2 regions of the Mycobacterium sp. ZZG genome follow, and region 2 is predicted to be linked to the other one. Evidence: predicted binding sites of a transcription regulator. Region 2 holds the regulator's gene; the other holds the start of a gene.

Region 1 (16,216 bases), on a different contig from region 2:
CGCGACCGACGGGGTGTCGAGCCAGGTGCGGACGCGCGCGACCACCTGGGTCGCCAGCACGGAATCACCGCCCGAGGCGAAGAAGTCGTCGTCGGCGCCCACGGTGTCGCGCCCGAGGACCGACCCGATGAGCGCGCACAGCGCTGTCTCCAGCGAGGTGGCCGGCGCACGGAACCCGGCGCCGCCGTGCACCTCGGCTTCCCTGAGCCGACGCGTCACCGCTGCCCGGTCGATCTTGCCGCCGAGGGTGTAGGGGATTTCACCGGCGCCGACCACGATCTGCGGGATCATGTGCGGCGGAACGAGTTCGGCCATCGCCGCGGTGACCTTGGCCGGATCCGGCACGGCGTGGCCGGAGTCGGCGCTCACGAGTGCGGCGAGCATGTCCCGGCCGCCGTCGGCGGTCACGACGGCCGCCACCGCGGAGTCGACGCCCGGGACGCAGCGCAGAGCGGACTCCACCTCGCCGAGTTCGACACGGTAACCGCTGATCTTGATCCGGTGGTCGGCCCGGCCGACGAACTCGATGAGGCCGCCGGTTCGGTAGCGCACGAGATCGCCGGTGCGGTACCAGAGCGTGCCGTCATGGCGAACGAACCGCTCGGCGGTCAGATCGGGCCGCGCGCAATAGCCGCGGGCCACACCGCGGCCGCCGACCCAAAGTTCGCCGGGCACCCAGTCTGGGCAGTCCCGGCCGTCCGGTCCGACAACCCGGCAGGCGTTGTTGGGCAGCGGCACGCCGAGCGGAATGGACGCCCAGTCCGCCGGGATGTCGCCGACGACCTCGAAGATGGTGTTGTGCGTGGCCGTTTCGGTGGCACCGCCCAGGCCGGCGAACCGCATGTGCGGGGCCCGGTTCCGCAGCGCCCGCACCATGTCGGGTCGCACCCAGTCGCCGCCGGTGGGAACCACCCGCACCGAGGACAGGTCGCCGTCGACCTCCGAGAGCATCTCCAGCCAGCCCGGCATGAAGTGCAGAACGGTCACGCCATGCTCGGAGATGAGGCGGGCCCACGCGTCGGGATCGCGACGCTGGTCTTCGTCGACGACGACGATCGATCCCCCGGCCCGCAGCATGCCGAAGACGTCGAGTACGGACAGATCGCATTCCAGCGTCGACAGCGCCAGGCAGCGGTCGGCGGGGCCGATCTCGAAGTGGCCGTTGATGAACTCGACGGTGTTCATCGCCGCATCGTGGGTCATCTCGACACTCTTGGGTTCACCCGTCGAACCGGAGGTGAACAGGATGTAGGCCAGATCCGCCGGTTCGACGGCGGGCGGCGTGAACCCGGTTTCCCGGCGCCCCACCCGCAGGGCTTCCGTGATCGTCAAGGCCGGCAATGTGGTCGGCGGTTCGCCACCGCACACCAGCGCCATCCGCACCCGGCCGTTGGCCAGCATGCGGGCCGCGCGGTCGGCCGGATGATCCACGCCGACCGGCACATAGACCCCTCCGACGGCCGATATCGCGAGCAGCGCAATGACCTGTTCGTGGTTCTTGGGTCCCATCACCGCGACGGTGTCGCCGTGCCGGATGCCGGCGACGTGCAGCGCGGCCGCGACGGCGAGCACCTGTTCGCACAGTTGCCCGTAGGTGAGGTCGCCCGCTCTGGAGCACACCGCCGGCGCGTCGGGGTGGGTCTGGGCACGACGGAAGAAGCCGTCGTGCAGCACCTCCCCGCTCGGCGCGACGGAGACCGCGTTCACCCTGTCGCGCGCGGCCTGTTGTTCGGCCGTCACCGCGGCTACATCGACTGCTTCCCAGGCAGATTCGTCGGCGGCAAGGCGCGCGAGCTCGGCGACGTGATGGGCGAACATCGCGTCGGCCACACCGGGCCGAAACGCGTCCTCGCGTGTGTCCCAGTTGATCATCAGGCCTTCGGCCACGGGAGTGGCCTGCGCGTCGAGCAGCACCTGCGGCCCCTGCGAGATCGTCCACACCGGCTTGCCGAAGTGCTCGGTGACCTTGCCCGCGAACAGATCTCCGAGCCCCAGCGCACTGGTGTACACGATCGGGGCCAGCACGGGCGTGCCGTGGTGGCGGGTCAGGTCGCGCAGCACCGACAGACCCGAGTAGGAGGAATGGCGCGCCGTGGCGTGCAGCGTCTCCTGCAGCACTCGGCAGCGCGCGATCGGGGTGTCGGCGCAGGTGAGATCGACATCGAGCAGCAGCGACGACGTGAAGTCCCCGACGAGTTTGTCGACGTCGGGGTGGAACTGCTCGCGACCGAACATGGGCAGGTTGAGCAGGAAGCGCCGACTGGTCGACCACCGGGCCAGCGTGCCGGCGTAGGACGCGGCCACCGCCATCGCCGGCGTGATCCCCCGCCGTCGCGCAGCCGCGAAGAGAGCGTCCCGGGTGTCGACATCGAAGATGTGCCAGCGGCGCCGGGCGCGTTTCGGGTCGGCCTGTTCGGCGCGCGGCACCAGCGGCAGCGCGGGACCCTCCGGCAGCTCGGGCACGCGTTCGGCCCACCAGCGGCGGTCGTCCTCCGATTCCGCCGTCGTCGAGGTGAGCGCCGCGCGGTACTCGCGGTAGGTATAGCCGAGGTCGGGAAGGTTTCCGCCGCTGTAGAACTCGGCAAGATCAGCCATGAAGTTGCGGTAACTCACCGCGTCCGCGGCCTGCATGTCCATGTCGACGTGCAACCGGGACCGACCATCCGCGAGCAGCGACAGCGAGAGCTGCAGCACCTCGTCGTGCATCATCTGATGCGACTTCTCCTGCCGGATCTCTTCGAGACGTCGTTCGGCCGCCGGCACGTCGAGCGCGCGCAGGTCGTACACGGTGACGGGCAGACCGCGATCGCCGATGCGCTGGGTGCCGTCGGGCAGGATCTCGACGCGCAGCATCGGATGCCGTGCCGCGAGTTTGGCCGCCGCCTCGCGCAGCCGGTCCGGATCGACTCCGGCACCGTCGAATTCGACGTAGAGATGCGCGGCGACGCCACCGAGTTGCTGGTCGTCGTTGCGGCCCACCCACATCGCGTGCTGGATCGGCGCGAGCGGGAAGGTGTCGTCCATCGCGGGCTCCGCGGCCGGGGCCGTGTCCTGGCGGCCTCCGCCGGCGCCACCGGTCACCAACTCCGTCCACGCGGCCACGGTGGGATTCGCCGCCAGCGCCGCGAAACCGACGTCGATCCCCTGTCGGCGCCAGCGACCGGACAACGACATCATCCGGATCGAGTCCAGGCCGGACGCGATCAGATCGGCCTGCGGGTCGAGGTCAGCCGGGTTCACACCGAGCAGTTCGGCAACCTCGTCGCGGACAGACTGTGCAGTCGTCGACGCCAAACTCACCGAACCTCCTCGAACCACGCCGGATTAAGTGCAGGCTGCCCTAACTTAGTGGAGGCTACCTTATATTCGGGTCACCGAAAACTCCTACCCAGAGCGGCGATTTTGACTGATGAGCACCGGATTCTCGACCGAGCAGGGCGACAACCTCACGGACCTGGCGTACGGCTTCGTGCCGTTCCCCGAGGACAGAGCCGAGACCTACCGCAACGCCGGGTACTGGACGGGTCGGTCCCTGGACTCGATCCTGACCGACGCCGCGGCCTCGTGGCCCGACAAACCGGCGATCATCGACTCCGCCGAGAGCTATACGTTCGCCGAGCTCGACGCGATCGCCGACCGAGCCGCCGCCGGTTTGTCCGCTCTGGGCGTCCGTCCGGGCGACCGCGTGCTGCTGCAACTGCCGAATTCGTGCCAGTTCGCCGTCGCCCTGTTCGCCCTGTTGCGTGCCGGGGCGGTGCCGGTGATGTGCCTGACCGGCCATCGCACCGCCGAACTGGGTCACTTCGCGGAGGTCAGTGGCGCCGTCGCGATCATCGTCGGAGACCAGGCCGGCGGATTCGACTACCGGGGGATGGCCGCCGCCCTGGCCGCCGAACACCCGGCGTGGCGGCATGTGATCGTCGACGGCGCATCCGGACCGTTCGTCTCGTGGGCGGCGATCCGCGACCATGCCGGCCCACTGCTCGAGCGTCCGCGGATCGACCCCGGCCTGCCCGCGCTGCTGCTGGTCTCCGGCGGCACCACCGGCCTACCGAAACTCATCGCGCGCACCCACGACGACTACGTCTACAACGCCACCGCCTGCGCCCAGGCCTGCCAGATGAACGGGGACGACGCCTATCTGGTCGCGCTGCCCGCCGGACACAATTTTCCGCTGGCCTGCCCCGGCCTGCTCGGCTCGATGACGGTCGGCGCGCCGACGGTGTTTACCGCCGACCCCAGCCCCGAAAACGCGTTCGCGTTGATCGACAAGTACCGGATCACCGTCACCGGACTGGTCAACGCGCTGGCCAAGCTGTGGGCGCAGGCATGTGAGTGGGAGCCGGTACTGCCGAGTTCGCTGCGGTTCGTCCAGGTCGGCGGATCCCGCATGAGCCCGGAAGAGGCCCGATTCATCCTCGACCGGCTGACCCCTGGCATGTCGCAGATCTTCGGGATGGCCGAGGGGATGCTGAACTTCACCCGGCCCGGAGACCCGGAGGACGTCGTCGTCCACACCCAGGGCCGGCCGATGTCCCCACACGACGAGATGCGCGTCGTCGACGAGAACGGCGACGAGGTGGCACCCGGGGAGGAGGGCGAGCTACTGGTCCGCGGACCGTACACGCTCAACGGTTACTACCGGGCCGACGACGCCAACGCCCGCTCGTTCTCCCCGGACGGCTTCTACCGCACCGGCGACCGGGTTCGGATCTTCTCCGAGGGCGCACGCGCCGGGTACGTGGAGGTGACCGGCCGGGTCAAAGACGTGATCCACCGCGGTGGCGAGACAGTGTCGGCGACCGACCTCGAAGACCACCTGCACACCCACCCGGCGATCTACACGGCTGCCGCCGTGGCGCTCCCCGACGAGTATCTCGGCGAGAAGATCTGTGCGGCAGTGGTTTTCCTCGGTGCGCCGATCACGCTGGCCGAGCTGAACGCGTTTCTCGACGGGCGCGGTGCGTCCAAGCACGCACGCCCCGACGTGCTGACCCCGGTGCGATCGTTGCCGATGACGGCGGTGGGCAAGGTCGACAAGAAGCAGTTGGTCGCGCAGTTGACGTCCTGACACACACGTCGGCCCGGCATTTCTGGCCGTGCCAGGCCGCATCCGGCCGTGTCGTTCAGCGCGGGGCCCGCAGCGTCGCGTCCAAACTCGACATCAGCTGGGCGACGCGGCTCCTGCCGGCCGGCGCCGGAGGGTAACGACACAGGACGTCAATCAGCTCGGGCGTCGCACGCTGCCGCGCTCTCCGGATCGCGGAGATGGCAGCGTCAGGGTCGCCGCCGGCGTTGATCTCGGCTACCCGTGCGGCGTTCGCGGCGGCACGCAGAATGTGGCCCACCTGATGCGGTCGGGCGATGGGATGAAGATAGGCAGCGGATGCGGCGTCCCCTGCTGCCTGTGCGGCCAGGCGCGCCACCTCCTCGGATGCCTCCCGGCCCGCGCGGTGGGCTTCCAGCGAGGCGACGCGCTGCTGCTTCGTCCTGGGCGCGCCATGAACGAAGCGCCAGGCGGCAGCGATGGCGTTCCTCGGCCTGCAGTCGCGGGGATCGGCGTCCTCGAACATCGGCAGGAGCTCTTCGGCGGTCTCGGCGACGAAGCGAGCCACGCTACGCAATTCGCTCATCGACAGTTCGAAGTCGCCCGATGCCACGCCCGCGCCTTCCCCCACTTGCTACTTGTGACGTCCCGTCACCAGGACAATGCCACGTGGCGGTCCGTGGAACGGCTTTTCGTCGCCGATGATCACGGTTGCCGTAAGCGGCGCAAGAATCCTCCATGGATCTCTTTTTCGCACCCTGCCGGGACGTTTTTTGTCGGTGGTTCGCACTAGTGTTCGATATATGGAGCTGGTGTCCGAGGCAGTGGGGGCGATCGCTGAGCAGGTCGCCATCCTGTCGAAAGCCGCCGAGGAGCTGACCCATCGTGAGTTGGTCGGGCTGCTGGCCGAGCTGACCACGGTGCTGCGCACCGTGCCGGCCCTCGAGCACAAGGTGTTGGCCCGGTTGATCGACGAGACCGAACCCCACCGACTCGGGGAATCGTCGTGGAAGGGCGTGCTGACCACCGCGCTGCGGGTCAGTGGCGCCGAAGCGGGACGGCGGCTGCGACGGGCCAAAATGCTGGGGCCGCGGCGGGCGATGACGGGCCAGCCTCTTGCGCCGCTGTGGGAAGCCACCGCTGCCGCCCAGGCCCAGGGCCTGTTGGACGAAGAGCACATCACGGTGATCGCGAAGTTTCACCAGAAGCTACCCGCCTGGGTGGATGTGGACACCCGCGCCGCCGCCGATGCCCACCTGGCCGGCCTGGGCTCGGGTCTAGGCCCTGAGGAGCTCGATGCGGCCGCGGGGCGGTTGTTGATGATGATCGATCAGGACGGCCCCGAACCCACCGACGACGAGGTGGCCCGGAAACGGTGGGTGAGGATCGGCAAGCAGCAGCGTGACGGATTCAGCACAATCTCGGGCTACCTCGACGCCGAAACCCGCGCCTACCTGGAGGCCACCCTGGCCAAAGAAGCCGCCCCCGGGGCCAACATGCCCGACCCGCAGCCGGGCGAGGAGCCGGCCGAGGGGCCCGGCGAGGACGAGCCGGGCGGGGCCGGGGCGGGCCCGGAGACGGGTCGGGATACCCGCACCGAAGGGCAGCGCAATCACGACGGCCTCAAAGCCCTGCTGCGCCGCACCCTGGAATCCGGGACACTCGGCAGCCATAACGGGTTACCAGTGACCGTGATCGTCTCGACCAGCTTGCAGGAGCTGGAAAAGGGGGCCGGGGTGGCGGTCACCGGCGGCGGCTCGCTGCTGCCGATGCCCGATCTGATCCACATGGCCGCCCAGGCCCACCACTATCTGTACGTCTTTGACGAGCACACCGGTCAAAGCCTGTATCTGGGTCGGGCCAAACGGTTCGCCAACGCCGCCCAGCGGATCGTCCTGCACGGCCGTGATCGTGGCTGCACCCGGCCCGGCTGCACCGTGCCGGGGTACTGGTGTCAGGTCCACCACGCGGTCGCGGACTGGAAGAACGACGGCCAGACCGACATCGACGACCTCACCTTCGCCTGCGGGCCGCACAACCGGATGATCGAAACCACCGGCTGGACCACCACCAAAAACGCCGAGAACCAGACCGAATGGCACCCACCACCAGGGCTCGATACAGGCCGGCACCGCACGCAGCTGATCAATGGCTACCACCACCCCGAACGCCACCTACTCCCCGAAGACGACCAGGGACCGTAGCGCTCACCGAGGCAGGAGCCGAGCCTTGGTGCGACGGGATGATCTCGCTGCCGAAAGATCAGGCGACGTCGGCTTTTTCGGTGTGCGGCGCGAGCAGCTCGACGATCCGGTCGATCACAGCCGCTGCCGTCGGGTGCTCCCAGAGCAGTGTCGGAGGCAGCGACAGACCCGTGCGTTTCTCCAGCGCCCGCCGCAGCGCAACGGTCATGATCGAGTCGACACCGGCCTCCACCAACGGAACCCGTAGATCCACATCGGTGTCAGGCAGCCCGAGTTCAACGGCCACCGCTTCGACGACCTGCTCTGCCACCCACTCGCCCAGATCGGCTTCGCCGGGCCCGACCGGTACGGCATCACGTGTTTCCGCGACCCCGGTCGGTGCGACATCGGCCAGGATCGGCACCGCGGCGGCCTCGGGAAGCAGGGGTAGCACAACCACATTCGGGTCGTCGCCCCGCATGGCCGAATCCAGCGCCCGCATCGCGTCGTCGGCGCCGACAGTCCCCATACCGAGCGCTTCGAGCTGTGCTGCGACGAATCCCGACGTCGATCCCATACCCAGACCGCGCCACGCCGTCCACGCGACGCTGACCGTGTTGTCCCCGAGGCTGCGGCGATGTCTGGCCATAGCGTCCAGGAACGCGTTGGCGCACGCATACGCACCCTGCCCGGGGAAGCCGGCCAGGTAGCCGCACGACGAGTACAGCACCATCCAGTCCAACTGCTCGGGCGGGAACAACTCGTGCAACGCCAGAGTGCCCGACACCTTCGGGCGCATCGCGGTCCGCAAATCATCTGCAGACGTATTCAGCAGCAGCGCACCGGCTTCCACACCGGCCGCATGGACCACGCCCCGTACGGGCGGCAGGTCGGCCAGCACCGCACGCAGCTGATCGACGGCGCCCGAAGCCCCGATGTCGATCGAGGCGACGTGCACGGACACGCCGCGCTCCTCCAGCGCGGACACCGCGCGAACCGCTTCCGTCGGCGTCTTGGCCCACATTCTGCGATGCGGCATCCCTGAGCGCGACAACAACACCAGCCGGCGTGCGCCGAGGTCGGCGAGGCGTTGCGCGACCCGCAGCCCCAACGCCCCGGTGCCGCCGGTCACCAGATATGTTCCGCCGGGCGTGCACGTCATCGGCGCTCCGCCGGGCATGGACGTCTTCGGTGCACCGTTGGCCCGCGCATGCGTCAGTCGGGCGGTCAACGCGACACCATCGCGGACCACCACGACGCCGTGGCCGGGCAGCGACGCCAGCACACCGAGCGGCACCTTCCCGTCGGCGAGGTCGAGTACGCCGCCCCACAGATGCGGATGTTCGGCCGCGGCAACGCGCGACATGCCCCACAACGGTGCGTGCACCAGGTTGGTACCCTCGTGCACGTTTCGGGTGAGAACCCACAGACGCGCCTGAGAACCGTTGCCGTTGAGTCGTTTCACGGTGTCGAGCACCTGCTCGGCCGCAGCCTCCGGCGAATCTGCTCGCGGCAGCAGCAGCACCACCGAGCGCGGGCCGGCGTCGCCGGGCACCTGCTCGACGCTGTCGTAGACGCGATGCGCAACCCCGGCGTCATTGAGGGACCGCAGCACCGCGTCGCATTCGGAGCCCACGACGGCGACCTCAGCCGGTCGGTCGCCGACGTCGAACGCGGTTTCGTGCCATGCGATGTGGTGCAGCATCCGGGACGTGTCCGCACCCCCGGCGTTTTCCAGCTCCTCGAACGTCATCGCCGTCAGCGACGCACGCACCGCTCCCGACTCGTCGGCGATCGCGACGTCGGTCGTGGTGCCCTCCCGTCGACGCACATGCAGCAGGGCCACGGCCGGTGGCTCGCCACAGACGTGGACGCGGTCGATGCGTGCCGGCATCCGCAGCCGGGGCGGGCCGTCGAATACCGTGGATGCCGCCGACGTCGCCGCGTCCAGCAGCGCAGCCCAGGAACGCGGCGCCGAGCCGTCTGAGGTGGCGCTCACACGCACGAGCAGTTCGCCTGCACCACAGCGCATCTCGTGCACCTGCCAGTCGAAGCCCATCGCCGCCACACCGAGTGTCCCGAGCGTGTCGACGACGTGGCCGGGCGGCAGCTGCTCGGAACAGCGGTCCCAGGTGGCGGTGTGGATGCCGCCGCTCATCAACTCGTTGAGCTCGCCGGCGAAGTCCTCGTCGGTCGCCACGACGGCGCTGCTGTGGGTGAGCCATCCGGACTCGTCGCCGCTGTCGTCGTCGGTGAGTCGCGAGGAGATCCGCAGCGAGCGGTCCTGGAGCACCACCTGGATGTCGCGGGCCCGCCCCGGCGGCACGGGGGTGCGCAGCCGCACGTCGGTGAGGCCCGATCCCGCCGCGGTCAGGAAGGTGTTCAACAGCACGGCGGCGGGGATGATCTCGGTGTTCTGTACCGGATGGTCACCGGGGTAGGGCCGGTTGTCCATGTCGAGCCGGGTCTGCCACACCCGAGCAGGCACCTCCCCGGTCACGTCGACGGCGCCGCCGAGCAGCGTGTGGGACGCGGGATCGTGCAGCGCCCGGGTATTGGGCGGCGGAGTCGGAGTGCGCCAGAACCGGCGGTGCTGCCACTGCGTGCCCGGAAGGTCGGCCCACCGCATGGCCGGCGTGAACCCGTGCGCGATCGGTGCTCCGTGGCAGTACAGCGCGCCGACCGCGGCGCCGACGGCCTGCCGCTCGGGGTGATCACGCCGCATCATCGGCACCACGGCGTGGTCGTCCATGCCCAGGCTGGTCAGTGTCTCGACGATCGAGTGGGCGACCACCGGATGGGCCGACACCTCGAGGAACAGACGGTGCCCGTCCTGGCCGGCCGCCTGCACGGCTTCTGCGAAGCGCACCCGCCCGCGCAGGTTGGCCACCCAATAATCCGGATCACGCGCCGCATCCGAGCGGGGGTCCGGCAGCGCCGTCGTGTACAGCGGCACCCGGGCCCGGTCCGGCTCGGGCAGCGTCGCGACCAGTCGCGCGAGCTCACCGGTGAGAGCGTCCATCGCCGGGCTGTGGAACGCCACGTCGGTGTTGACTCGGCGCACCGTCATCCCTTCGGCCGTCCACGCCTCGACGATCTCGTCCACCGCGGCCACCGTCCCGGAGATCACGGTGGTCTCCGTCGACGCGCTGATCGCCGCAACCACATCGGTGCGTCTCGCCAGCCGGCGGTCGGCTTCACCGAAAGGCAAGCGCACCAACGCCATTGCGCCCTGCCCCGCGACCGCCCGGAATCCCCGGGCGCGGTAGCACGCGATCGACGCGCCGTGTGCCAGGCCGAACACCCCGGCGACGACACACGCCGCCACCTCACCCACCGAATGGCCGATCACCGCGGCCGGTTCGACCCCGCGCTTGCGCAGCAGCGCCGCGAGCCCGACCTGCATCGCGAACGTGAGCGCCTGCACCCGCGCGGTGTCCCCCAGCACTCCGGTGGTCAGCGCCTCGCGCGCGGAGAAGCCGAGTTCCCGGCCGAACACCCGGTCGACCTCGTCGACTGTCGCTGCGAAAACCGGTTCGGTGGCGATCAACTCGCGGCCCATGCCGGCCCAGTGCGATCCGTGCCCGGAGAACACCCACACCGCACCGTCCTGCGCATTGGGCACGACCGATCCCGTCACGACCCGCGGATCCCGCTGCTGGGCGGCCAGCGCATCCAGTGCGTCGACGGGCGCGTGCACGTCCTCGGTGAGCACCGCAGCCCTGACTTGTTCGTGGGCTCGACGGGTCCACAACGTGGCGGCCACTTCGTCGGTCGGGATCTGCGCGGTGCGCAGGTGCTCTGCCAGGGCTCCTGCCTGGGCGTGCAGACGCGGCTCCGAGCGCGCTGACAGCGGGATGAACTCCGCTGTGCCGCCGCTGGTTTCGCCGTCGGCAGCGGCGGGCGCCTCTTCGAGCAGGACGTGTGCGATGGTGCCGCCATAGCCGTAGCTGCACACCGCGGCGCGCCGCGGCTCGGGCCCCCGTGGCCACGGTTCGGCTTCGATGGGCACCCGCAATCCGCTGCTGCCCCAGTCGACGGCGGTGGTGAGCGTACGGACCCCTGCGGTGGGCGGCAGTTCTTCGTGGTGCAGCGCCAGCGTCGCCTTGATCAACCCGACGACGCCGGCCCCGCCCTCGAGGTGTCCGGTGTTGGGTTTGACCGAACCGATTGCGCATGGACGCTCACCCCGGCCTCGGCCGTAGACGGCCGACAGTGCCGAGATCTCGACGGGATCGCCGGTGGGCGTGCCGGTCCCGTGCGCCTCCAGGTAGTCGACACTGGCGGGGTCGATGCCGGCGGCGCGGCAGGCGAGCCGGAACAGGTCCGCCTGGGCCTGCCCGTTGGGCGACATGATGCCGACGGTCCTGCCGTCCTGGGCGACCGCGCCGCCGCGCACCACCGCGAGCACCCGGTCGCCGTCGCGGACGGCGTCGGACAGTCGCTTGAGCACGACCACCGCGGCGCCCTCGCCGCGGCCGTAACCGTCGGCGGAGTAGTCGAAGGTCTTGCAGCGTCCGTCGGGTGCGGTGGCGCCGGCGACGTCGAGCACCCGCGTCAGGCCGGGACCGATGAGGGCGCTCACCCCACCGGCGAGCGCCAGCGAGGTCTCCCCGTCGCGCAGTAGCTGGCAGGCCTGATGCACCGCCACCAGCGACGCCGCGCACGCCGCATCGAGCGCGACGCTGGGCCCGCGCAGATCCAGCAGATGGGACACCCGGTTGGCCACCCCGCACAGCGATGTGCCGATCCCGGTCCACGCCTCGATACCGGCGATGTCTTCCATCAGCAGCTTGCCGTAGTCGTCGGAGTTGACACCCATCAGCACCGCGGTGTCGCTGCCCGCCAGCGAACGCGGTGGGATGCCGGCATGTTCGAGCGCCTCCCATGACACCTCGAGGGCCAGACGTTGCTGCGGATCCATCAGCTCGGCTTCGCGCGGCGAGACGCCGAAAAACTCGGCGTCGAAGCCGGGGAGGTCGTCGAGGAAGGTCCCCCATCGCGTGGTCTCCCTCAGCAGCGCGGCGTTGCGCGGGTCGCGGTGCAGATAGGGCTCCCAGCGTTCGGCAGGCACCTCGGTGACCTTGCTGCCTCCTGCGAGCAGGAACGACCAGAAGTCCCGCGCCGTGGTGATGTCACCCGCAAGCCGGCAGCCGATGCCGACCACGGCGATCGGCGCGGGTGCAGCGGTCCCGTTCGGCGCCGCGGCCGGACTGGGGGCATAGGTGTGGGTAGCCTGCCCTAACCCTGGCGTCGACATGCCGGACATCCTGGCACAGCAGGTTTGCTCCCAGGGAGGTACCCGGACGTTTCGAGGCGATTCCCGGGGCGGGCTCGATCACCGATGCGGTGGTGGCTGCGCTCCCGGGTCCTCGGGATCGACCTCGACCGCGTACGACGTGATCGTCGTGATCTGCTCGCCGGCGAACTCGTAAACCGCGCAGCTGGCCACCGCGGTCACGCCGTCGGGCCTCACGTAGCGGGCGATGGTGTCGACGGCGACGACGTCACCACCGGCGGCCGTGACGCGGCGGTCGAACTCCACCGCCGTGCCCTTCAGGCTCTCCAGGGTGTCCTGGCAGGTGCGCCGGACCGCGTCGGCGCCTTCGAGCACCATGCCGCCGACGATCGTCCACCTGACGTCCCGGGCCAGGTGCTTGAGCGCGTGCTCGAAACGGTGCTCGGAGAACGCACGGGCCACCGCGGCGGAGTCGAAAGCCATGCGCACGACCGTAGCGGCCCGGGCAGTCGGCACGGTATGACTGGAGCTATGAAACTGTCCGGCGTCGGCCTGTGGAGTTCGCAACTGCGGTACGGAAATCCGGACGAGGCGGCCGAAGCCGCCGCCGAGCTCGACGAGCTCGGTTTCACGGCCCTGTGGATCCCCGACGTCGGTGGACCGGTGTTCGACTCGGTGGAGAATCTGCTGTCGGCCACCCAGAAGACGGTCATCGCCACCGGCATCCTGAACCTCTGGATGCACGAACCCGCCGAGGTCGCGGACCGCTACGCCACGCTCACCGAGGCCCACGGCGAGCGGTTCCTGCTCGGCATCGGTGTCAGCCACGCACCGCTGATCGACTCGAAAGAGCCGGGCCGGTACCGCAAGCCGCTGGCCGCCACCAAGGCCTTCCTCGACGGCATCGACGCCTCGCCGCGGCCGGTGCCGACGGCCAACCGGGTGCTGGCCGCGCTCGGCCCGAAGATGCTGCAGCTCTCTGCGACGCGTGCCGGCGGCGCGCACCCCTACCTGACCACGCCCGAGCACACCCGGCAGGCCCGCGGGGTGCTGGGCGCCGGGCCGATGCTGTTGCCCGAGCAGACCGTGATGCTGACCGAGGACCGCGACCAGGCCCGCGAGGTGGGCACCCAGTGGCTCACGTCGTACCTGGCGCTGCCGAACTACGCGAACAACCTGCTGCGGCTCGGCTTCACCGAGGAGGACCTGACCTCGGTGAGTGACCGGGTGTTCGACGCGCTGATCGCCTGGGGTGACGAGGACGCGGTGCGCCGGCGGGTGCGGGAGCATATGGATGCCGGCGCCGACCACGTCTGCGTGCAGGTGCTGACCGCGGATCCGCGGGAGTTCCCGCGCGAGCAGTGGCGCAGGCTCGCCGACGCGCTGCTGTAGTCAGCTCAGCAGGTCCCGCACCACCGCATCGGCCAGCAGCCGTCCCCGGTCGGTGAGCACCAGCGCCTCCCCGTCGGCGCGCAGCAACCCGTCCGCGACGGCGCGTTCGGCGCGGTCGCGTTCCTCGGCAGACAGCACGTGCACCGGCAGACCGGTGCGCAACCGCGCCCGCAGCATCACGTCCTCGACGTGCGAGGTGTCCGTGTCCAAGCGCTCGAAGTCCGCGACCGGCAGGCCGCCGTCGTCGAGCACGGCCGCATAAGCGTTGGGGTGCTTGACGTTCCACCATCTGGTGGAGTCGACGTAGCCGTGCGCGCCGGGGCCGGCACCCCACCACTGGCCGCCGGCCCAGTAGCCGATGTTGTGCCTGCACTCCCCGCCCGGGCGGCTCCAGTTCGACACCTCGTACCAGTCGAAACCGGCGTCGGCCAGCCGCCGGTCGAGTAGTTCGTAGCGGCGGGCAAGCACGTCGTCGTCGGGGGCCGGGAGTTCACCGCGACGCACCCGGCGGGCCAGCGCGGTGCCGTCCTCGACGATCAGCGAATAGGCCGACACGTGGTCGACGCCGGCCTGGACCGCCGCGTCGACCGAGTGCAGCAGGTCGTCGTCGGTCTCCCCCGGCGTGCCGTAGATCAGATCCAGGTTGACGTGGTCGAAACCCGCCTCGCGGGCCTCCCGGGCGGCGTCGAGCGCACGGCCCGGGGAATGCACCCGGTCAAGCGCGGCCAGGACGTGCGGCGCGGTGGACTGCATGCCCAGCGAGATGCGCGTGTAGCCGGCGCGGCGCAGGCCGGCGAAGAACGCCGGCGACGTGGACTCCGGGTTCGACTCGGTGGTGACCTCGGCCCCGGACGCCAGCGTGAACTGGTCGCGCACCGCGTCGAGCACGGCGCTCAGTCCCGCCGCACCGAGCAGCGACGGCGTTCCGCCGCCGACGAACACCGTCTGCACGTCCGGCGGGTGCCCGAGGTGCGCAGCAGCCAGGCGCAGCTCGGTGCGCAGCGCGGCCAGCCAACCGTCGGGGTTGGCGCCGCCCAGTTCAGCCGGGGTGTAGGTGTTGAAGTCGCAGTATCCGCAACGCGCCGCGCAGAACGGCACATGGATGTACAACCCGAACGGGCGGCCCGGTACCGCCGTCATCTCAGGCAGCAGGGGCCGCTGCGCGGTGTCGGAAAGCGGTGTCACCTGCCCAGTCTTCCAGAGCGGGGTTTCGCTCAGCCTGAGCGCAAATATCGGCCGGTTAGGGTCGGTGTGGGTGTCCGTGGCACAATGGCCGACGTGACTGCCCACAGCTTCCCCCGCCGGGTCTCGCTGGTGGTGCGCCGTCATGTCGACTTCAAGCGCGTGTGCACCTGTTGTTGTCTGCCCTAGCTTGCGGATTCTGTAGGACCCAGCCCTAACCAACATCAGCTGGCCGACGGATCTGCGCCGCCGGACAGCCACCGGACTGACGCGCGATCTGAACGCCGGCTCCGACCAGGAGCCCGATCCATGACCACGACAAATGAAGCCGGCTCGCCGGCGGCAGCCACCAAACCCGCCAAGCCCGCCAAGCGACCGCGCGGCGAAGGCCAGTGGGCGCTCGGCTACCGCGAGCCGCTCAATCCCAACGAGCAGTCCAAGAAGGACGACAACCCGCTCAACGTGCGGGCGCGCATCGAGAACATCTACGCCAAGAACGGCTTCGAGAGCATCGACAAAGGTGACCTGCGCGGCCGGTTCCGCTGGTGGGGCCTCTACACCCAGCGCAAGCCGGGGTACGACGGCACCTGGACCGGCGACGAGAACACCGACATGCTTGAGGACTCGTACTTCATGCTGCGGGTCCGCAGCGACGGCGGCGCGCTGACGGCCAAGGCGCTGCGCACCCTTGGCGAGATCTCCACCGAGTTCGCCCGGGACACCGCCGACATCTCTGACCGGCAGAACATCCAGTACCACTGGATCCAGGTGGAGAACATGCCGGAGATCTGGCGGCGGCTCGACGAGGTCGGGCTGCAGACCACCGAGGCGTGCGGCGACTGCCCGCGCGTGGTGCTCGGCTCGCCGCTGGCGGGTGAGTCGCTCGACGAGGTGATCGACGGCACGCCGGCGGTCAACGAGATCGTCAAGCGCTACATCGGCAAGCCGGAGTACTCCAACCTGCCGCGTAAGTTCAAGACCGCGATCTCGGGCCTGCAGGACGTCGTGCACGAGGTCAACGACGTCGCGTTCATCGGCGTCAACCACCCTGAGCACGGTCCGGGCTTCGACCTGTGGGTCGGCGGCGGGCTGTCGACCAACCCGATGCTGGGCCAGCGGGTCGGGGTGTGGGTGCCGCTCGACGAGGTGCCCGACGTGTGGGAGGGCGTGGTC
Region 2 (16,216 bases):
GTGGCCTCGATTCCGCTGCCGTGGATGGCCGTGCTGATCGCCAATGACCGGCCTCCACGCAAGGCCGAGGAGCCGCGGCGCTATGACGTCCGGCAGCGGATCCCCTTGTTCCCCACCGCCGAACGACCGGCAATCGAGGATGCGGCCGGGCACGCGTCGCAACATGAGGCCGGCGATACGCGCGGCGACGTTCCCGGCTGAGCGCTTTCTGGCGTCTTTCTCAGCACATTCTCAGGTCAAGCGCTAATAGCCGCTGATCAGAAGGTGTGAAGCACAGAAAGTGCGGGAACTCTTTGCGGGCTTGGGGCGTTGTAGCTCATGAAAGTTCCACCCAATCAGGAGGCCGCCATGGCAAATGCCACCACCAGCCGCATCGACCAGGATCTGGACGCTCAGAGCCCAGCCGCCGACTTGGTGCGGGTTTACCTGAACGGCATCGGCAAGACTGCGTTGCTCAACGCCGCCGATGAGGTGGAGCTGGCCAAACGGATCGAGGCGGGCTTGTACGCGCAGCACCTGCTCGACACTCGTAAGCGCCTGGGCGAGAACCGCAAACGCGATCTGGCGGCGGTCGTGCGTGACGGAGAGGCAGCGCGCCGTCATCTCCTCGAGGCGAACCTGCGACTGGTGGTGTCGCTGGCCAAGCGCTACACCGGCCGCGGCATGCCGCTGCTCGACCTGATCCAGGAGGGCAACCTCGGGCTCATCCGCGCGATGGAGAAGTTCGACTATGCCAAGGGATTCAAGTTCTCCACCTACGCCACTTGGTGGATCCGGCAGGCGATCACCCGCGGCATGGCCGACCAGAGCCGCACCATCCGCCTGCCCGTCCACCTCGTCGAGCAGGTCAACAAGCTGGCCCGGATCAAGCGTGAGATGCACCAGAATCTCGGCCGCGAAGCCACCGACGAGGAACTGGCCGCCGAATCTGGCATCCCGGTCGAGAAGATCACCGACCTGCTGGAGCACAGCCGCGACCCGGTGAGCCTCGACATGCCCGTCGGCAGCGACGAGGAGGCGCCGCTCGGCGACTTCATCGAGGATGCCGAGGCGATGTCGGCCGAGAACGCCGTCATCTCCGAGCTGCTGCACACCGACATCCGCTATGTGCTGGCCACCCTCGACGAGCGTGAGCAGCAGGTGATCCGGCTGCGGTTCGGCCTCGACGACGGTCAACCGCGCACTTTGGATCAAATCGGCAAGCTGTTCGGACTGTCGCGCGAGCGGGTGCGGCAGATCGAGCGTGAGGTGATGGCCAAACTGCGCAACGGTGAGCGAGCCGACCGCCTGCGCTCGTACGCCAGCTGACCCCGCGGCCGCTTCCTCGAACCACACCCCCGCGAAGGCCCGTCGGAGATTCCGGCGGGCCTTCTGCATGCCCCGTGCACGTGTGGCCCGTGTCGCTCGGGGAAGAACCGCTTCCGGCCGGTAGGGCCGGTAGACTCGCTCTGAACGGAGGGTGTGCGATGAACGACCTGGTTGATACCACCGAGATGTATCTGCGGACGATCTATGACCTCGAGGAAGAGGGCGTGATACCTCTGCGCGCGCGCATCGCTGAGCGTCTCGATCAGAGCGGCCCCACCGTGAGCCAGACTGTGTCCCGCATGGAGCGCGACGGGCTGCTGCACGTCGCGGGTGACCGCCACCTGGAGTTGACCGAGAAGGGCCGCGCCCTCGCGGTCGCCGTGATGCGCAAGCACCGCCTGGCCGAGCGTCTCCTGGTCGATGTGATCGGCCTGCCCTGGGAGGAAGTCCACGCCGAGGCGTGCCGCTGGGAGCACGTGATGAGCGTGGACGTCGAGCGGCGTCTTGTTCAGGTGCTCAACAACCCCACCACTTCTCCGTTCGGCAACCCGATCCCCGGACTGTCGGAGCTCGGCGTCGGCGACGAGATCAACGAGAGCTTCGCCCTGGTGCGGCTCACCGAGCTGCCCGCCGGCATGCCGGTGGCCGTGGTCGTGCGACAGCTGACCGAACACGTTCAAGGCGACGCCGACCTGATTGCCCGCCTCAAGGACGCCGGTGTCGTCCCGAACGCCCGCGTGACGGTCGAGGTCAAGGACCACGGCGGCGTCATGATCGTCATTCCCGGTCACGAGCAGGTCGAACTGCCGCACGAGATGGCACACGCCGTCAAGGTGGAGAAGGTCTGACCAAGAGCGGCCTCGCGTACTACCTAGCCGGCCCTGCGACCGGACGACCGCCGCGGCGGCAGCCGCACGCCGAGCTGCTTCGCCAACCGGTAACCCGTCTGGGCGAGTTCCCGAATCTGTTCAGGCCGCATCCCCGACTGCAGTGCCTGATCCAGCATGCCCGCCATCCTGTGCGCCGGATCGGCCCGCAGTGCCTGGTCGAGCGAGATACCGGCCAGCGGACCGTCACCGCGTGCGTACGCCGAGAAGGCGAGCAGCACCAGGGCTTCGACCCGCCACGGCTCGGGAAGGCACCGTGCGAGCTCGGCCCACAGCGCCTCGGCGGCGCCGGCGCCGGCGCCGACCGCCAGCGCGTAGAGCGTGTCCCGCACCCGGGTGTCGGTGAGCGCCCACGCCAACCGCACCTTGTCTGCGTCGGCAAGCCGACCATCACCCTTGATCTGCTCAGCGCACGCCAACGCGTGCTCGATGTCACCGCGGGCCTCCGCCCCCGGCCGGGATGGCTCCGGCGCGCCGGCGAGTTCGATTGCGCGGCCGAGGGTCGCGGCGCGTGCGGGGTCTGCCGTCGCGACCACGGCGACCAGTTCCTCGCGGCGCCGATAGAGGCGGCGCCCGTCGAGCACCGCGGCCACGGCTGTCGGTGACGCAGTCGGGTCCTCGACAACACCAGAGTTGCCGCAGCCGTCCGCGCAGTACCACCGCGCACCCGCGGCGATCTCGGAGACGACGTGGGTGGCGATCAAATCGACACCATGGAAGTCGAGCTCACTCCCGAGTTCCTCGGACAGCGTGCGGTACCCCTCGGCGCACATCGGGCAGCACGCGCCCTCCGCGTCGACGATCACCGCCACCGCTGCGTCGGCACCCGAGGACGCCGCCAGCTCGGCCAACCGATACAGCTGGTCGGGCGGTCGCTCCCCCAGGTCGGCGCGGAGGACGGCGCCCAAATCGCCGCCGCTGATGGTGGTCAGAACGAGCGATTTCACGGGGATGAAGCCGAGGACGGCAGGCAGTGCCGCGATGAGGGCACCGGGACGGTCGAGCGAGGGATCGGGGCGAGGTGTTGAGGCCATGTGGCCAACCTCGCAACCGGCCCCGACGCCGATCGGGCGAAGACGTCCCGGCGGCACGCAACTGTGGATGAAATCGGATCTGGGGATGAATCGCGCTTAAGGGCAGCCGTCGTCGAACGGAGCGGACACCTCGTCTCCGGGCCCCCCGGCCTGCGCGCGTGCCACGAGCTCCGCGAGTCGCTGGTCGAAGGGCGGAGAGAACGACACCTCGTCGGCGCATCCACCGCCGTCCAGACCACCGATCAGACCGGTCACCGTCCCCCCGGAGATCCAGGGGGCGCCGGAGAAACCGTTGACCACCCCATCGCAGTGCAGGGTCGGGAAACCTTGCCGTTCCGGCACGGCCGGGGCCCGGCAGACCTGCGGACCACCGGCACCCGACGGATACCCGATGACCGTCACCTCCTTCCCCGGGCCGGGTGCTGCCCCGACGTCCAGTCCGTCGCCTGCCACCGACGCCAGCGGCACGCCGTCGTCGCGGCTGACCCGTGCGACCGCGTAGTCCGCGGCGGGGTCACGGCCGTCCAACCAACGGGTGTCGAAGAAGACCGCGTCGATCTGCCACCCGTCGCGCGCAGTGGGGCCCGCGCCGTAGCCCGGGACGAAAACCGCGTCGTCACCATCGGACAAGCAGTGCGCCGCGGTCAGGATCAGATCACCGGCGGGTGACCTCAGCACTGAACCCGTGCACGTGTGCAACTCCGAACCGTCGACGAACACCGCTCCCACCCGCGGATCCGGCGACACCGGTCCCGCCGACGGCCGTACGCCGGTGGACGGCCGGTACTCCGGGGCCGAGCATGAGGTGAGCAGCACCGCTGCCGCGACCACCAGCGCGGACTTCACGTCGACCATTCCTCCGATCTTCCCTCACAGGGACGTCACCGGCGTTTCCGCGACCCACACCCGGGGTAGATCGCCGGGCACCGTGCCGGAATGTCACGTCGGCGTGTTCGCGCTCGAACAAATGGGTGACGTCACGTGGCCCCGCGCGGCGGCGCCGGACACGTGCGAGACACTTGGTGTTCACGGTTCACCCGCATCACCCGTTGTGGTCACCGAGGCGAGGAGGCGAGGCAGATGGCTGACGATGAGCACGACCCCGGCCAGCAGTATCAGCCGGAGCAGACCGGCATGTACGAGCTCGAGTTCCCGTCCCCGCAGCTGTCCTCACCCGACGGTCGCGGTCCGGTGCTGATCCATGCGCTGGAAGGGTTTTCAGATGCCGGGCATGCGATCAGATTGTCTGTCCAGCACCTCAAGGACACGCTCGACACCGAACTGGTGGCGTCGTTCGCCATCGACGAACTGCTCGACTACCGGTCCCGCCGCCCGCTGATGACGTTCAAGACCGACCACTTCGCCCATTACGACGAGCCGGAACTGAATTTGTACGCGCTACACGACAGCGTCGGGACCCCGTTCCTGCTGCTCGCGGGTCTGGAACCCGATCTGCGCTGGGAACGGTTCATCACCGCGGTGCGACTGCTGTCCGAGCGACTCGGGGTGCGCAGGGTGATCGGACTGGGCTCCATCCCGATGGCGGTTCCGCACACCCGTCCGATGACGCTGACCGCGCACTCCAACGACAAGGAACTGATCGGCGAGCATCAGCCGTGGGTGGGCGAGGTCCAAGTGCCCGGAAGTGCCTCCAACCTGTTGGAGTACCGGATGGCCCAGCACGGCTACGAGGTGGTCGGGTTCACGGTGCACGTCCCGCACTACCTGGCACAGACCGACTATCCGTCGGCGGCCGAGACCCTGATCTCCGAAGTGGCAAGGAACGGCTTGCTGCAGATTCCCACCGCGAAGCTGACCCAGGCCGCCGCGGAGGTGTTCGACAAGATCAACGAGCAGGTCGCCGCGAGCGCCGAGGTCGCTCAAGTGGTGGAGGCCCTGGAGCGACAGTACGATGCCTTCGTCGCCGCTCAGGAGAACCGGTCCCTCTTGGCGCGGGACGAGGATCTGCCGAGCGGGGAGGAACTCGGTGCCGAGTTCGAGCGGTTCCTCGCTGAACAGGCCGGTGAGAAGAAGCGGAAGGACAGGGACGACCCGCGGGAGGGCCTGTAATTCCGCCTGCTGCCAGCCGTCCCGACAACGAAGTGGGCTACATGACCGACCGCAAGCCCCACCTGCGCCCGGTGCGTGAGATCACCCCGACGCTGAAGTTCTGCACGATCCACGGCTACCGGCGGGCCTTTCGAGTAGCCGGTTCCGGACCGGCGATCCTGTTGATCCACGGTATCGGCGACAACTCCACCACATGGAGCACCGTGCAGACCCAACTGGCGCAACGGTTCACCGTGATCGCCCCCGATCTCCTGGGGCACGGCAAGTCGGACAAGCCACGGGCCGACTATTCGGTCGCGGCCTATGCCAACGGCATGCGCGACCTGCTCTCCGTGCTCGACATCGACAGCGTCACGGTGATCGGGCACTCCCTCGGCGGCGGGGTGGCGATGCAGTTCGCCTACCAGTTTCCGCAGTTGGTCAACCGTCTGATACTGGTCGGCGCCGGCGGCGTGACCAAAGACGTCAACATCGCGCTGCGCATCGCCTCGATGCCGATGGGCAGCGAAGCGCTGTCCCTGTTACGTCTTCCGCTGGCGCTGCCCGTGCTCCAGGCGCTGGGCCGCGTCAGCGGGACGGTACTCGGATCCACGGGGGTGGGGCGCGACATTCCCCACATGCTGCGCATCCTGGCCGACCTGCCCGAACCGACCGCCTCATCGGCCTTCGCCCGCACGCTGAGGGCGGTGGTGGACTGGCGCGGCCAGGTGGTCACGATGCTCGACCGCTGTTATCTGACGCAATCGGTTCCCGTGCAATTGATCTGGGGTGACCTCGATGCCGTCATCCCCGTCAGTCACGCGGAGCTGGCGCACGCCGCCATGCCGGGTTCCCGGCTCGAGATCTTCCGCGGCTCAGGCCACTTCCCGTTTCACGACGACCCGGACCGCTTCGTCGAGCTCGTCGAGAAGTTCATCGACACCACCGAACCGGCCGTGTACGACCAGGAGTATCTGCGCAGCCTGCTCCGCACCGGCGTCGAGGAGGGCACCATCTCCGGCCCGGTCGACACCCGGGTGGCGGTGCTCGACGCGATGGGTGGCGACGAACGCTCGGCAACCTGACCGGTCGGCGTCGCCGAGCACGTAGCATCGGGCTCATGGCCATCGAAGTGACAGTGCTGCGCGTTTTCACCGACAAGGACGGACATTTCGGGAACCCGCTCGGTGTGGTCGACGCCGCTACCGTGGACCCGGCCGACCGGCAACGCATCGCCACCGAATTGGGATACAGCGAAACGATTTTCGTCTCGCTTCCGCGAGAGGGCACCCACAGCGCCCAAGCCCACATCCACACCCCCACCACCGAATTGCCGTTCGCCGGGCATCCGATAGTGGGTGCGTCGTGGTGGCTGAGAGACCGCGGCATGCCGATAAAGACACTCCAGGTACCGGCAGGGATCGTCCAGGTCAGCTACGGCCACGACCTGACCTCGGCTAGTGCTCGCGCGCAATGGGCTCCGGTGTTCTCGATCCACGACGTGGCCTCGCTCGAAGAGCTCGCGGCCGCCGATCCCGACGACTACGCCGACGAGTCCGAGCACTACCTGTGGACGTGGCTGGACGAGGCCGCAGGCACCATCCGCTCGCGCATGTTCGCGCCGTACCTGGGGATTCGCGAGGATGAGGCGACCGGCGCGGCTGCGGTGCGCATCACCGAGCATCTGAGCCGAGACCTGACGATCGTCCAGGGCGAGGGGTCGATCATCGAGACGAAATGGAGCCCCGAAGGCTGGGTGCAGGTCGCCGGCCGGGTGGTCGACGATGGACAGCGCCAACTGGAGTGACGCCTCAGCTCTGGGCCGTGACCTTCCGATGGGCACGCAGCGCCTGTATCTCGCGCTCGAAATCCTCGGCTGACGAGAACGAGCGGTACACCGAGGCGAATCTCAGGTAGGCCACTTCGTCGAGCTCTCGGAGCGGACCCAGGATCGCCAAGCCCACCTCATGGCTGGGCACCTCCGGCGAGCCGGTGGCCCGGACCGCGTCCTCCACCTGCTGAGCAAGATGATTCAGCGCGTCGTCGTCGACCTGCCGGCCCTGGCACGACCGCCGCACCCCGCGGATGACCTTCTCGCGACTGAACGGCTCGGTCACGCCACTGCGTTTGACCACAGCGAGTACCGCCGTCTCCACCGTGGTGAACCTGCGTCCACACTCGGGGCACGACCGGCGCCTGCGGATCGCCTGACCCTCATCGGTCTCTCGGGAATCGACGACCCGGGAATCGGGGTGCCGGCAGAAAGGACAGTGCATCACCGCTCCTTCGCCGCTCCGACAGTCAATCGCTTCGAACGCCATTGAGCGTACCTGCGTGGAACACGGGCGGCTCATGGCCGGACCCCATGGGGTGTATCTCATCGGGCCCCGTCCTCACAGAGCTCGGGCAGCACGGGCGATCAGATCCCGGCTGCGATCAGACGACGGGTGCGATCAGACGACGGGTGCGATCAGGGTCTGACCTGCGGCCAACGCCGCCGACTCGAGTTTGTTGAGCTCCCGGATCCGATCGACCACGTCGGCGACCGGGACGCCGGGAGCGACGCGCTGCGCGACCTGGTGCAGGGACTCGCCACTGTGCACCTGCACCACGGCGAGCCGTCCGGGGACCTCGGCCGTGCCGGCGGCCAGACTGCCGAACTGCCCGACCAGGCCCAGCCACAGCGTGATCGCGCCGGCGACCAGCGCCAGCAATACGGTGGTAGCCGGCGTGACCGGGCGGCGCCGGTGCGGCGCACGCGACATCAGCACGCCGGTCCCCCGGTGTCGCACCGGCGCAGCGCCGGGCCGTCGGGACGGAGACCGCCGGCCCGGCCGCGCCGGCCGGACCCGGCCCGCGGTCACCTGCAGGCGCGGTGCCCGCTCGAACTCGTTCCATGTCGCGCGGTCGTCGAGAATGGTCATCAGTTCGCCTTTCGATCCGAGAAGTGTTTCGCTCTTGTGTTCGAACGATAGTCGATCATCTGTTCGATGAATAGAACGCGTGATCGAACTGTTGCGAACGCTAACCGAAGGCACCGACACGTCCGGGTCGTTGCCTCCAGGGCATCACCGGAGAGCCTCCGCGGGATCCCGGCCTCGGCCGCCGGCATGCGACACGCCTCGAACACATGTTTGATTATCGGCCGTGACCGGGCTACATTCGGGCACATGAGCGACGACAGCAATGACAGCACCGGCGGCCGCGGCCGCGATTCGGGTCTGACCGAGCGTCAGCAAACGATCCTCGAAGTCATCCGTGCGTCCGTGACCACCCGCGGCTACCCTCCCAGCATCCGGGAGATCGGTGACGCGGTCGGATTGACGTCCACGTCGTCGGTGGCCCACCAGTTGCGCACGCTGGAGCGCAAGGGGTATCTGCGCCGCGATCCCAACCGGCCGCGGGCGGTCGACGTCCGCGGGGCCGACGACAACGCCACACCGGTCGTCGGGACGGACGTCGCCGGTTCGGATTCGCTACCCGAACCCACGTTCGTGCCTGTGCTCGGCCGCATCGCCGCCGGTGGACCGATCCTGGCCGAGGAGGCCGTCGAGGACGTCTTCCCACTGCCCCGTGAGCTGGTCGGCGAGGGTTCGCTGTTCCTGCTCAAGGTTGTCGGAGAGTCCATGATCGACGCGGCGATCTGCGATGGCGACTGGGTCGTGGTCAGACAGCAGAACGTCGCCGACAACGGCGACATCGTGGCGGCGATGATCGACGGCGAAGCCACCGTCAAGACGTTCAAACGCACCCGCGGTCAGGTCTGGCTGATGCCGCACAATCCAGCCTTCGACCCGATCCCGGGCAACGACGCCGTGGTGCTCGGCAAGGTCGTGACGGTCATCCGCAAGGTCTGACCGGTCGGACGGCCTACTCGCCGCGTACGAAGCCGTTCGTGAGCGCGATCTCCTCCGTGGCGAACCAGATCTCGACGGGGGCGTCGTGATAGTCGCCGCTGTCCGGCGTCCAGTACAGGCCAGATTTGGTGTCGGCCTTGATCGGATAGCCCTCGGGGATCTCGCCCGGGTCGTCGAAGGGCATGTGCAGTGCGGTGCCCAGCGGCAGCGGCTCGTCGACGTCGATGCGCGCGTGACGTCCGGTGTCGGCCATGGGATCGCGCGCCGGTGGTGCCGCGGCGACGTTGACAGGTTCGTCGGCAGGTGCGATGACCGGCTCACCGACCGACGCGATGAGCGGCTCGCGGTCGGCGTCCAACTCTGTCTGCTCGGCCACGATGTCGTGCGCGTCGCCACGGCCGCCGTCGACCACATCGTGCGAGGGTGCTTCGGCCTCGGGTGTCAGCACCCGTGTCGGCGCGGTGTCGACGGCGTCGGGATCCTCCTGCGCGTCGCCGGAGTCGGCGGCCGGCCCGTGCTCGTTCTGATCTTCGCCGGGTTGCGCCCCCCAGAAGCCCTGCACGTCCGACCGGAAATCCTCGCTCGACGCCGGCGCCGCCGAGCCCAGCGATCCCAGACCCTCGCGGGCGTACCGGTCCCCGAACAGTTCGTCCTCCCGGCCGTCCTCGTGGGCCTGCGCGCCGGCACCCGACGGTACCGGCTCATAGGCGTGGCCGTCCGGGGCGCCCAGACGGCCGAGCAGGTCGTCGTCGCGGCGACGACCACGGGTGCGCAGCACCGCGAAGCCGACCAGAGCGGCCAACAGCACAAGCGGGACGATGGCCAGCAGCCACCACCAGGTCCACTTCAGCCCGGAGCTCTCGCTGTTCTCCGAGGGCTGCGATGTCGGCGGCGGTGCCTGCGGGGCCTGGGCGCCGGGCACCTCCAGACCGACCAGTTGCGGAGCCAGACCGGCGGGTTCGGTGCTGAACTTCTGCGTTGTGGTATCCCACGAGATCGCGCCACCGGCGAACCGCTGGGTGATCACATCACCGGTCTGCGTCTGATCGGCGACCGGCGCGCCAAGCTCCCCGGTCGCACCGCCGAGCTTGTTCCACGCCGCGTTCATGGCGCCGCGCACGATCACCGCGCCGTGGTCGGGCGTCCAGAAGATCACCGGCTTGTCGTCCGCGGCGAAGGCGCTGATGCGACTCGCCGGCGCCAGTCCGCCGTTCTGCTCGCTGGTGATCGGGAAACCCAGATCACCTTCTGGACCGCCGACGCTCTCGTACTTCTCCAGCACCTGGCCGGTGACGACGTTGGCTCCGGTCTGCGGGCTGTAGAAGATCTTGCCGTTGACGAAGTCCTGGCCCATACCGTCGGAGCCGATCTGGTACGGCTCACCCTCGGCAGCTCCGAGCGGGCCGAGGGCGCCGCCCGCGGCGCGGCGTGCGGCGTTGATCGCCGCGACCGGGTCGTCGGCAATGACGAGGTCGCCGAGCTGGCCGGCCAGCTCGGGCGGCACCGTGGTGAACTTCTTGGCGCTGGAGTCATACGACAGCTCGCCACCGGTGAACTTCTGACTCACTACGGAACCGTTGTAGGTCTCGTCCTCGGAGGGCACGCCGAGCACGCCGGAGGAACCGCCGAGCCTGTCCCACGCGGCGTTGATCGGTCCGCGGACCACCCTCGCGCCGGTTGCCGGCGTCCAGAAGATCACCGGTTTGTCCGACGCACTGAACGTGCTGTTGCGGCTCTCGGGTGCGCGACCCGGGCCTTCGTCGATGGTCGGGAATCCCAGGTCGCTGTCGGCAGGCCCACCCAGCGACTCGTATTTCTCCAGGATGGCACCCTGCATGAAGTGCGCACCGGTGGCCGGGGTGAAGAACATCTTGCCCGCCGCGAAGTTCTGAGCGAAGCCGTCACCGGCCGGATACACGTCACCCGATTTCGGACCCAACGGCCCTGTGTCGCCACCGCCGGCCTGCCAGGCCGCGGTGATCGCATCGTTTGCTTCGGCCTCGGGTTGCGCCGCCGCGGACGGGGCCAGCAGGAGCGCGGTGGCGACCCCCAGCAGCCCGACCGTCAGACGACCGACCAAACGTAGGCGCAGCATCGGCTGCCGGCTCATTCTTCCTCCCCGCGGTCGGCGACTGGTCCTCGTGCAAGCTCCACGCAAAATTCTGAGAAAGTTACCGCGTGCGTTCACTCTGCTTCAGTGGACGTCGATAACCAAGTCACCTCGCCGAATCCAGGCCAAGAATATGCCCGTCAGCTGCGCGCTGTCGCCGATCCGGCCCCCGTCAGACGCCCAGACTGCGTCCGATGATCTCCTTCATGATCTCGGTGGTACCGCCGTAGATCGTCTGCACGCGGGCGTCCAGGTACGCGCGGGCCACGTCGTACTCACGCATGTAGCCGTAGCCGCCGTGCAGCTGCAGGCAGCGGTCGATCAGGTGGACCTGCTTCTCGGTGGAGTACCACTTGGCCATCGCGGCCTGCTCGACGGTGAGCTTGTCCTCCAGATGCAGCTTGATGAACTCGTCGACCATCATGCGCACCACGGTGGCTTCGGTGGAAAGCTCGGCAAGGAGGAAACGGCTGTTCTGCTGGCTGCCGATCGGCTTGCCGAATGCCTTGCGCTCCTTGGCGTACTGCAGCGTCACGCCGAGCACGGCCTCCATCGCGGCGGCCGCCATGATCGCGATGCTGATCCGTTCCTGCGGCAGGTTCTGCATCAGGTAGATGAAGCCCTGCCCCTCCTCGCCGAGCAGGTTCTCCGCGGGCACCTTGACGTCGGTGAACGACAACTCCGCGGTGTCCTGTGCATCCAGGCCGATCTTGTCGAGTTTGCGGCCGCGCTCGAAACCCTCCATCCCGCGCTCGACCACGAGCAGCGAAAAACCCAGGGCACCCTTGTCCGGGTCGGTCTGGGCCACCACGATGACCAGATCGGAGTGAATTCCGTTGGTGATGAACGTCTTGGCGCCGTTGAGGATGTAATGATCACCGTCTTTGACCGCGCGGGTCTTGATGCCCTGCAGATCGCTGCCGGTACCCGGTTCGGTCATGGCGATGGCAGAGATGAACTCGCCGCTGCAGAACTTCGGCAGCCACCGCTGCTTCTGCTCCTCGGTGGCAAGTCTGATCAGATACGGCGCCACCACGTCGTTGTGCAGGCTGAAGCCCAGACCGCTGTAGCGGCCCGCGGTGATCTCCTCGGTGATGATCGTGTTGTAGCGGAAGTCGTCGACGCCGCCGCCGCCGTACTCCTCGGGCACCGCCATACCGAGGAAGCCCTGCTTGCCCGCCTCCAGCCACACGTCCCGGTCGACGAGCTTGTTCTTCTCCCACTCCTCGTGCTGTGGCGCGACGTGCCGTTCGAGGAAGGTGCGGAACGACTCCCTGAACATTTCGTGTTCGGGCTCGAACAGCGTGCGCTGGTAGGCGATGACTGGCGTGGCTTCGGGTGCGCCCATGACAACGTCTCCGTCGGGGTCGGTGCGGACAGTTGCCGCCAAGGTACCCCATCCAACCGGATGGTTGGTCGGACCTGCTGGCCGCGCGGCGCGGCCTAGACTCATGGCCGTGGCCGCAGCTCAGACCAGCCTCACTCATTGGGGAGCATTCCGGGCCACCGTGGCCGACGGCGACATCGCATCGGTGGCACCGCTTCCCGGTGACCGCGATCCTTCACCGGCCCTGGGCAACCTGCCGGGCTCGATCCGGCACGCCTCCCGAGTCACCGCCCCGGCGATACGGCGCGGATGGCTCGACAACGGACCCGGTCCGAGTTCGCGCCGCGGCGCCGACGAGTTCGTCGCGGTGTCATGGGAGGAGCTCACCGAGCGTCTGGCCGATGAACTGCGCCGGATCGTCGACACCCACAGCAATGAGGCGATCTATGGCGGTTCCTACGGCTGGTCCAGCGCCGGGCGCTTTCATCACGCCCAGAGCCAGGTTCATCGATTCCTGAACTGCATTGGCGGATACACCTTTTCACGCCACTCCTACAGCCTGGGAGCGACGGGGGTGATCATGCCCCGCGTGGTCGGCACCCACGACGACCTGTTCAAGCGCTCCAGCCAGTGGGACGTCATCGTCGAACACACCGATCTGCTGGTGTGTTTCGGCGGGATAGCGCTGAAGAACACCGGCGTCAATCACGGCGGCACCACCGAACACCCGGCCCGCGAGGCACTGAACCGGTTCCGGGACCGCGGCGGGCGCCTCGTGTCGTTCTCGCCGTTGCGTGACGACGTCGACGGCGAATGCCAGTGGTACGCACCGGTTCCGGGTACCGACGTCGCGATCATGCTGGCACTGGCCCACGTGCTGGCCACCGAGGGCCTGGCCGACCGCGAGTTTCTGTCCGCCTACTGCACCGGGTACGACCGGTTCGAGCGCTATCTGCTCGGCACCGACGACGGGATACCGAAATCGCCGCAGTGGGCCGCACCGATCTGCGGGCTGGACGCCGGCGACCTGACCGCTCTGGCCCGCCGGATGGCGGCCAACCGCACCATCGTGACGGTGAGCTGGTCGCTGCAACGCACCCGCCACGGTGAGCAGGCGCCCTGGATGGGATTGACACTGGCCGCGATGCTGGGCCAGATCGGGCTTCCCGGGGGAGGATTCGGCCACGGCTACGGGTCGATGAACGAACCGGGCCTGGCCCCGCTGCGCTGCGGGCTGCCGCGCCTGCCTCAAGGCGTCAATCCGGTGACGACGTTCATCCCGGTGGCCGCCGTCAGCGACATGCTGCTCCACCCCGGCGCACCGTTCGACTACAACGGGCTGCGCCTGCGCTACCCGGATATCAGACTGGTCTACTGGGCCGGGGGCAATCCGTTCCACCATCACCAGAATCTGCCCCGGCTGCGTCGCGCGCTCCACCGGCCGGACACCGTCGTGGTGCACGAACCGTACTGGACACCGATGGCCAAGCACGCCGACATCGTGGTGCCGTCAACGACGTTCGCCGAACGCGACGACTTCTCCGGCTCACGCAACGACCCGGTGCTGATGGCCATGCCGAGGCTCACCGCGCCCTACGCGCAATCCCGGGACGACTACGACACTTTCGCCGCGCTGGCGCACCGACTCGGCGTCGGGGAGACCTTCACCGAGGGCCGCACCTCGCGGCAGTGGCTGCGCCATCTGTACGAGAAGTGGTCGTGGACATTGAATTTCGAGGTCCCCCCGTTCGAGGAGTTCTGGCGGGCAGGCCGGCTGCGGTTGCCCACCGAAGACGGACTGACCCTGCTCGCCGACTTCCGCGCCGACCCGGTGGCCCACCGGTTGGCCACCCCCAGCGGACGGATCGAGATCTTCTCTGCCGACATCGACGGATTCGGCTATGACGACTGCATCGGCCATCCGGCATGGTTCGAACCGTCCGAGTGGCTCGGCAGTCCGCGTGCCACGCGGTATCCCCTGCACCTGCTCGCCAACCAGCCAGCCGGCCGGCTGCACGGGCAGCTCGACGGCGGGGCGGTCAGCCAGGCCTCGAAAGTCGCGGGCCGGGAGCCGGTCCGGATGCACCCGACAGACGCCGCGGCGCGCGGCGTCACCGACGGAGACGTGGTGCGTGTGTTCAACGACCGCGGTGCCTGCCTGGCGGGGGCGGTGCTCGACGAGCGGGTCCGTCCGCAGGTGGTGCAACTGTCCACCGGTGCGTGGTTCGATCCGGCCGACCCGGCCGACCCGGACTCGATGTGCGTGCACGGCAACCCGAACATGCTCACCGAGGACGTCGGCACCTCAGCACTGGCGCGTGGATGCACGGGGGCGCATGTGCTGGTGCAGATCGAGAAGTACACCGGCGTAGCTCCGCCGGTGTGCGCGCATCAGCCGCCGGTGTTCGCCGTGCGCTGAGCGCCCTGGCGCGGCCCGCGCCGCCGCGGCCCGCGACCGCTACGCGACGGTCCACCCCGGCGCGGGTCAGCGCCGCGGTGTTCCTGCTTGCGGGCAGCGGGTTTCGCCGCGGGCGCAGGGCCGGGAATCCGCAGCGGTGCGATCTCACCGACCAGGGCGTGCACCTCTGCCGAGTCGGCGTCGACGTCGCGCGGACGCACCGTGATCCCGGCGCGGCGCAGCAGTTGCTGGGTGTCCTTGCGCTGCTCAGGGAGCACAACCGTGACCACGTCACCGTCGCTGCCCGCGCGTGCGGTGCGCCCGGAGCGGTGCAGGTAGGCCTTGTGTTCCATCGGCGGGTCGACATGCACGACGAGCTCGACGCCGTCGACATGCACACCGCGAGCGGCGATGTCGGTGGCCACCAGGACGCGCGCGTCTCCACTGGAGAACGCGGCCAGGTTGCGCTCGCGGGCCGGCTGGGACAGATTGCCGTGCAGGTCCACCGACGGCACGCCGGACTCGGTGAGCTGCTTGGCCAGTTTGCGCGCTTGATGCTTGGTGCGCATGAACAGGATTCGCCGGCCGGTGCCCGATGCCAGCCGGTGCACCAGCTCCCGCTTCTCCTGCACGCCGCCGACATGGAACACGTGGTGGGTCATCTGGGCGGGCACCTCGGCGGCTTCGTCGACCGAGTGCAGCACCGGGTCGGCCAGGAAGCGCCGGACCAGCTTGTCGACGCCGTTGTCCAGGGTGGCCGAGAACAGCAGCCGCTGTCCGCCGGCCGGGGTGGCCGCGAGGATGCGGGTGACGCCGGGCAGGAAGCCGAGATCGGCCATGTGGTCAGCCTCGTCGATCACGGTGGTCGAGACCGCATCGAGGCTGATCAGCTTCTGCCGCATCAGATCTTCCAGACGCCCCGGGCAGGCCACCACGATGTCGACGCCGGAGCGCAGCGCGGAGACCTGGCGGCTCTGCGCGACACCACCGTAGATCGTGGTCACGCGCAGCCCGGATGCGGCCGCCAGCGGCTCCAGCGTGGCGGTGATCTGGGTGGCCAGTTCTCGGGTCGGCGCCAGCACCAGGCCGGTCGGGCGCGAGGGCTGGCTGCGGCGGCCGGTAAGTCGCGCCACCAGCGGCAGCGAGAACGCGAGAGTCTTTCCGCTGCCGGTCTTTCCGCGGCCCAGCACGTCACGCCCGGAGAGCGAGTCGGGCAGCGTGGCCGCCTGGATCGGGAACGGCTCGG

What was found. The regulator LexA, encoded in region 2, represses DNA repair genes until DNA is damaged. The targets are predictions, from matches to a motif close to CGAACANNTGTTCG.
Region 1: ACXMYJ_RS10920 (HNH endonuclease signature motif containing protein) is a predicted target of LexA. The motif match lies at 5,729-5,742, and genes of this name have one in related genera.

What each region holds. Positions count from the first base shown of each region.
Region 1 is NZ_JBTBFV010000014.1:58,767-74,982, forward strand. It holds gene ACXMYJ_RS10905 (non-ribosomal peptide synthetase) at 1-3,300, opposite strand, end outside; gene ACXMYJ_RS10910 ((2,3-dihydroxybenzoyl)adenylate synthase) at 3,410-5,071, shown strand; gene ACXMYJ_RS10915 (putative immunity protein) at 5,127-5,633, opposite strand; gene ACXMYJ_RS10920 (HNH endonuclease signature motif containing protein) at 5,851-7,251, shown strand; gene ACXMYJ_RS10925 (type I polyketide synthase) at 7,310-12,490, opposite strand; gene ACXMYJ_RS10930 (nuclear transport factor 2 family protein) at 12,569-12,952, opposite strand; gene ACXMYJ_RS10935 (LLM class F420-dependent oxidoreductase) at 13,001-13,861, shown strand; gene hemW (radical SAM family heme chaperone HemW) at 13,862-15,001, opposite strand; gene ACXMYJ_RS10945 (nitrite/sulfite reductase) at 15,353-16,216, shown strand, end outside.
Region 2 is NZ_JBTBFV010000021.1:57,146-73,361, reverse strand. It holds gene ACXMYJ_RS14210 (DUF3099 domain-containing protein) at 1-201, shown strand, start outside; gene sigB (sigma-70 family RNA polymerase sigma factor SigB) at 349-1,308, shown strand; gene ACXMYJ_RS14200 (metal-dependent transcriptional regulator) at 1,467-2,156, shown strand; gene ACXMYJ_RS14195 (DUF4192 domain-containing protein) at 2,180-3,229, opposite strand; gene ACXMYJ_RS14190 (trypsin-like serine peptidase) at 3,326-4,084, opposite strand; gene ACXMYJ_RS14185 (proteasome assembly chaperone family protein) at 4,310-5,299, shown strand; gene ACXMYJ_RS14180 (alpha/beta fold hydrolase) at 5,341-6,363, shown strand; gene ACXMYJ_RS14175 (PhzF family phenazine biosynthesis protein) at 6,399-7,085, shown strand; gene nrdR (transcriptional regulator NrdR) at 7,090-7,554, opposite strand; gene ACXMYJ_RS14165 (LysM peptidoglycan-binding domain-containing protein) at 7,732-8,202, opposite strand; gene lexA (transcriptional repressor LexA) at 8,449-9,135, shown strand; gene ACXMYJ_RS14155 (LGFP repeat-containing protein) at 9,149-11,245, opposite strand; gene ACXMYJ_RS14150 (acyl-CoA dehydrogenase family protein) at 11,418-12,593, opposite strand; gene ACXMYJ_RS14145 (molybdopterin guanine dinucleotide-containing S/N-oxide reductase) at 12,697-14,991, shown strand; gene ACXMYJ_RS14140 (DEAD/DEAH box helicase) at 14,964-16,216, opposite strand, start outside.